DNA from 2 places in the Veillonella intestinalis genome. Region 1 is predicted to be linked to the other one. Evidence: a T-box and tRNA genes for the amino acid it is inferred to sense, from the RefSeq annotation. Region 1 holds a T-box; the other holds one or more tRNA genes.

Region 1 (3,426 bases):
TCCATCATAACGTTCATCTGCGCCGCGCTAGTGCTTTGGTCTCCAAATGGTAAAGCACTTGGCCATGGAGCTACTACAATGCTTTCACCTTCATGTGGTAAGTGCTGCCAAATATGCTCAGTAACGAATGGCATAAATGGATGTAACAATTCAAGCATATGACGTAAAATCGTAACCAATAAGTATTGTACTACGGCACGGTCACGGCCGCCTTCTTTATTGTAAAGACGAGGTTTTGCCAATTCGATGAACCAGTCACAATAGCTATTCCAAATAAAATCATATACAGCAGAAGCCGCTTCACCTAATTCAAATTTATCAAGGTTAGCTGTAATAGATGCTACCGCTTTATTATAGGTATCAATAATCCAACGATCGGCTAAAGTCAAGTCTTCTTCTTGTGGCACAAAGTTAGGATCATAATTATCTAAATTCATAAGAACAAATTTAGACGCGTTCCAAATCTTATTAGCGAAGTTGCGATTGGCTTCTACTCGTTCCATATAGAAACGCATATCATTGCCTGGCGTATTACCCGTTACCAAGGTGAAACGCAACGCATCAGCACCGTATTCATTAATTACATCTAATGGATTGATACCATTGCCCAAAGATTTACTCATTTTACGCCCTTGGCTATCACGCACTAGACCATGAATAAATACATGTTTAAATGGAATTTCTTTTTTAAATTCAAGGCCCATAAAAATCATACGAGCTACCCAGAAGAAGATAATATCGTAACCAGTTACTAATACGCTAGTTGGATACCAATGTTCCAATTCCTTAGTTTCTTCAGGCCAGCCCATAGTAGCAAATGGCCACATAGCGGAACTAAACCAAGTATCCAATACATCTTCATCTTGATGTACATGGCCACCACATTTAGGACATACATCAATATCTTCACGAGATACAGTGATTTCACCACAATCGTCACAATACCAAGCAGGAATGCGATGACCCCACCATAATTGACGAGAAATACACCAATCACGAATACCATCAAGCCAGTTTGTATATGTCTTAGTAAAACGTTCTGGGACGAATTCAATGTTTTTATCTTGTACTACTTTAAGTGCTGGTTCTGCAATTGGTCCCATTTTTACAAACCATTGTTTAGACACTAATGGCTCTACAATGGTATTACAACGGGAACAATGACCTACGCTATGATCATGTTCTTCAATCTTAGTTAATAAACCTAACTCTTTTAATTCTGCCACCACTTGCTTACGAGCTGCTTCTCGAGTTAAGCCTTCAAAATGACCAGCTTCACTGTTCATAGTGCCGTCAAGGTTCATAACAATAATCGTCTGTAAATCATGACGTTGACCCATTTCAAAGTCATTAGGATCATGAGCTGGCGTAATTTTTACACAGCCCGTACCAAAGCTAGGATCTACATAATCATCAGCAATAACTGGAATTTCACGATTAACAAATGGCAATAATAAAGTTTTGCCAATAATATCTTTGTAACGATCATCTTCTGGATTAACAGCCACTGCCACGTCACCAAACATGGTTTCAGGACGAGTAGTTGCTACAGTTACATAACGGCCTTCTTCGCCTACTACTGGGCAGTTTACATACCAGAAATGACCAGCTTCATCACTGTGTTCTACTTCAATATCGCTAAGCGCTGTATGACAACTTGGACACCAATTGGTAATGCGTTCCCCTTGGTAGATTAAGCCTTTTTCATATAAACTTACAAATACTTCACGAACCGCACGATAATAGCCTTCGTCTAAGGTAAAGCGCTCACGACTCCAGTCGCAGGATGCGCCTAAGCTACGAATTTGTTTAACGATGGTGCTACCATATTCTTTTTTCCAATCCCATACGCGTTTTACAAATTCTTCACGGCCTAAGTCATAACGACTTTTGCCTTCTTCTTTCATAAGGTTCTGTTCTACTTTTACTTGAGTAGCAATCCCTGCATGGTCAGTACCAGGCATCCAAAGTACATTGTAACCTTGCATGCGTTTGAAGCGAATCAAAATATCTTGCAAGGTATTATCAAGAGCATGACCCATGTGTAATTGCCCCGTTACATTAGGTGGTGGCAATACAATACTATAAGGCTTTTTACTTGTATCTACTTCTTCATGAAAGTACCCTTGTTTTTCCCAGAATTCATACCAATTGTGTTCAATCTCTCCAGGATTGTAAGTCGTTAAATTTTTGAACTCACTCATCTCAAATTCCTCCTACATCGTATATAAAAAAGCCCTCTCGTCCATTAGGACGAAAGGGCTTAACTTCCGCGGTACCACCTAGATTATTGCCATAGCAATCACTCATTACCGTTAACGGGGTTATCCGGACAAAACTACCCATTACTAAGTATATAATCAACTAGCTTCTCCACAGAGATACTTGCTATATGCTCAATAACTTCATCTCGTCAGCTCCAAGGCTACCCTCTTCTATTCACGTACGTTGCTCGCACCTTACCAACGCTCTCTGCTACGCTAGGAGAAGATTTTTCCTCATCAACGCTTGCTCTTTATAAGAGTATATCTATTACTCATAATAACTAAAAAATGAAAGTCTGTCAATTTACTTTTCAAAAGCAACTAGACAGACTTTCACGAAGTGTTCAATTATTTATTTTTCATAGACTTTGTTTATTTTTTCATCACCTTAGCAACCAGCCATAAACTTATTTCATACAACAAAATCATTGGCATAGCAATCATGGTCTGTGAAAACATGTCCGGTGTCGGCGAAATCAAACCACCTATAACAAAGGACAAAAATATAAATAGCTTCCGCTTTGATCGCAAGAAGGCCGAGGTAATCAAATTTAACTTTGCCATAATAATCATGACAATAGGCAATTCAAAAATCAAGCCAAAAGGCAATACAAAGGCAATCACAAAGTCTATATATTGACCAATCGAAAACAAAGGTTGTAACTCATCGGTAGCAAAGCCGATAAAAAACTGAATTGCTACGGGCAATACTAAGGCATAGGAAAATAAAATTCCTATAATAAATAAAATAATAGCAAAAGGTAAAAACCAATTCGTTAATTGTTTTTCCTGTCTAGTTAAGGCAGGAATAATAAAGGCCCATACCTCGTATAGCCAAATTGGTGATGCCGCAATAATCCCCGCTACGAAGGCTACTTTCATATAGGTAAAGAAGGCTTCCGTAGGGCGCATATAATAGAGCTTCCCCGCCGGAGCAATAATAATGCTCAATAAATCGTCTACATAATAATAGGCTACACAAAAGCCCACCAAAATAGCGATAGCAGAAATAATAATTCGCTTCCTAAGTTCACCTAAATGTCCGACTAAAGACATATCTTTATTTTCGGCCATAAGCTGAGCTTCCAAAGGGGTATACTGTGGCTCCAGCGTTTCTAAATCTACATTAGCTATCTCTTCACTAGCTGCAGTTGGTTCCACG
Region 2 (3,426 bases), on a different contig from region 1:
TCCAATACTAGCTTACGATCCGCTTGTGTAAAGTTAACAGGCTTGCTCATAGCTAAGCCTAATACATGTTGTTGAATTTCAGGATTATCAATATGTGCCATTTTGAAATAACGTGGTGCCAAGCCTTCATCAACAACGGCTAATTTTAATAATGGAGAATTTATACTCTTCACTACATAACGACCATCTAATGCATGGCCTCGTAAAGCTCGTGATAATTCATCCTTATCAAAACCGGCATAAGCAAACACTAAAGGATAGGAGTGTACCATTATATCCCAGAACGTATTGCGCTCTGACTCTTGCGTTGAGCAACGCAAGTAATCCAACTGACGATACATAGATTCTTCGCGTGGCAATTCAGACAAAAATGGCTCAATATATTTATCTACATAATGCTGTAAATGCTCTAAGCTGTAGTTATTTGAATTACGAGAATATTGCAACAACAAGGCTAGCGCCATAATCTGGAAATGACCTAACTGTAAATGTGGCAAAATACGCAATGCATCAAACGCCACCAAATACGGCGTGCTAGATTTAGGTTCTTGCACTACATCAATAAACGCTTCAATAGCCGTTTCTTTCATCCAGCTAGTAGGGGTGGTAGCATATGCTTTTTGCATACAAAGCAATGCTTCTTGCACTACGATATTTTCCAATAAAGCCTGCAACTCACCACTTTCAGTAATGCCTAACCGTTCCAAAGCAGTCGTTGTAATATCTAATACTTGTTCTTTAGTACTTATATTAATCGCACCAAAGGAACTCATAAAATGACTCGTCCCTAAAGCAATTAAATCTGTTAAGCCTGGCTCCTTCATATCCTGGGCAGTCTCTAAATTAGTCGTTTCTTCTTTTGTCAAAGGTTCACGTACTATCGGAATAATACGAGTAGCATCATTAGCTGCTTCCGCCCCTTCAACACTGGCAGGCATAATCCGTTGAATACGCCGTGTTAACTCTAAATCCGCTTCACTGCTCGCACTTGGTTCTGTAGGGATTTTAAGCATAGGCTTAGTCATGTCTAAATCAGATACAATGTCATCCCCTAGACGACTATCCCCTTCAGTGATGCCAAAATCATTACTAAGGCTGGCAGCAGGAGTGTTCTCCATAGCCGTTTCAAATTCACTACCTACATGTTCTTTAGATAAAGGTACAAATGTAGTCGCCATATCTTGCTCGCCAGTTTGCGCTAGCGAATCATTCGCCTTCTGTTCTTCTCGATAATACTCCGCTCCATGATCGCGCCGTTTCCGCGCATAATAATCGGTATTTACAACCGAATCTGAACTTGTATCAAGCGTAGCTTCCGATGTATCACCATCACGAAATACTAAATAGCATACTAAAAAGAATACTAAAATCACACCTAATACAACTAAGTACGGTATATATGCAGACATCTTATTCCTCCTGCCAATCTATTTTACTTATCCATAATAGCTATATATTTATTCTTTTATGTTACCACATCTTAGCTCATTAGCCAATGAAGTTACATAATAAAATAAAAAAGCGAGCTCGCTATTGCGAACTCGCCAATGTGGTGGACGATGACAGGATCGAACTGCCGACATCCTGCTTGTAAGGCAGGCGCTCTCCCAGCTGAGCTAATCGTCCATATTGGTGACCCGTGGGGGAATCGAACCCCCGATACCGCCGTGAAAGGGCGGTGTCTTAACCGCTTGACCAACGGGCCACTGGCTCCCCGAGTAGGACTCGAACCTACGACCGATCGGTTAACAGCCGATTGCTCTACCGACTGAGCTATCGAGGAATGGTACAAGAGATATTCTATACTAAAATCAAATTAAATGCAAGTACTTTTTTATATATTTTTCACTTTTTCTCAAAAGAATCTCAATCTATAGAAAAATACACATAAAAAGCGGCTAGGCATCACTTTCCTAGCCGCTGTCGCGCACAGTATACTTCTAATTTTATTTCATTATAAGAGCCTCTATTCATTAGGCTGAAGATAGACAGTTATACTTAGCGTTATCATGTATGTACTGAGCTGTACATAATAAACAATTATTAACCGTTGAACCCACGAAGTTTGCTAGCATCAACTAAACGTTTTAAAGCTACCATGTAAGCTGCTAAACGAGGATATACTTTATATTCTTGTTGCATAGCCCACACTTCTTCAAAGCTCATTTTCATATTCTTTTCAAGACGAGTATTTACTTCTTCTTCGTCCCAATAGAAACCAGCTTTATTTTGAACCCATTCGTAATAGGAAGTAACTACGCCACCACCATTAGCTAATACGTCAGGGATAATATCAATGCCTTTTTCAAAGAAGTATAAGTCAGCTTCATTAGTTGTAGGGCCATTAGCACCTTCTAAGATAGCTTTAGCTTTAACTTCTTTCATGTTGCTGCCATTAATTTGGTTTTCTAAGGCAGCAAGATATAAAACATCTACTTCTAATAATAATAACTCTGGATTTGGAATGCGTTTCATGCCTGGTTCTTCATAACCTTCTAAGGAACGGCCATGGGCATTAGCATATTCGTAAGCTTTTTCAACGTCAATACCATTTTCATTGTAAATGGAACCATGAACGTCACCAATAGCTACTACTTTAGCCCCTTCACGATGCATCAATAAAGCACCAACACTACCTACGTTACCAAAACCTTGAACAGCAATTGTCACATCGGACATTTTTTTGCCATTCTTTTCAAGATAGCTCTTCAAAGTAAACATACAACCACGACCAGTTGCTTCATTACGGCCTAAGGAACCACCAACAGCTAATGGTTTACCAGTTACAACACCTGGAGACCATACGCCTTTAAGTGTGGAGAATTCATCAACAATCCAAGCCATAATTTGTGGGTTAGTATTTACGTCTGGAGCTGGCACGTCAGTATCTACACCAATAATTGGAGCGATTTTACGTACAAAGCCACGAGTTAAGCGTTCTAATTCACGTTGACTTAATTTCTTAGGATCAACTTTAATACCGCCTTTACCACCGCCATAAGGAAGGTGAGCAATGGAGTTTTTAATTGTCATCCAAGCAGCCAAAGCGCGAACTTCATTTTCATCAGAATCAGGATGGAAACGAATACCACCTTTAGCAGCACCCATAATCGTGCTGTGTTGAGTACGATAGCCACTAAATACTTCAACATGACCATCATCCATTTGAACTGGAATCGCTACTTGCAATTCACGTTCTGGATGACGAATTACTTCATAATCGTTGCGCTCTAAACCAAGTTTTTGAGCCGCTTCGTCAAGTGTGTTAAGCATGTTTTCGTAGGGATTATAATTTGCCATAATCGTTTCTCCTTATTGCGTATACACAATAAAATTAATAGTTTAAAACTAAACTAAATCTTTGTCCTGTTTACACTATAACACAGGCAAGGCTTATGCACCATTCATTTTTCATATTCTTCATTT

What was found. The T-box of region 1 lies ahead of NFR27_RS08285 (valine--tRNA ligase). A T-box ahead of a tRNA ligase gene usually reads a tRNA of that ligase, here a tRNA-Val.
Region 2: it encodes a tRNA-Val, which carries the amino acid that the T-box ahead of NFR27_RS08285 (valine--tRNA ligase) is inferred to sense. The anticodon was not compared.

What each region holds. Positions count from the first base shown of each region.
Region 1 covers NZ_CALPCB010000009.1:27,558-30,983, reverse strand. The annotation lists gene NFR27_RS08285 (valine--tRNA ligase) at 1-2,204, opposite strand, end outside; T-box leader at 2,247-2,514, opposite strand; gene tatC (twin-arginine translocase subunit TatC) at 2,637-3,426, opposite strand, start outside.
Region 2 covers NZ_CALPCB010000008.1:136,574-139,999, reverse strand. The annotation lists gene NFR27_RS08015 (LPO_1073/Vpar_1526 family protein) at 1-1,409, opposite strand, end outside; tRNA gene NFR27_RS08010 (tRNA-Val) at 1,551-1,626, opposite strand; tRNA gene NFR27_RS08005 (tRNA-Glu) at 1,631-1,705, opposite strand; tRNA gene NFR27_RS08000 (tRNA-Asn) at 1,708-1,783, opposite strand; gene NFR27_RS07995 (Glu/Leu/Phe/Val family dehydrogenase) at 2,044-3,300, opposite strand.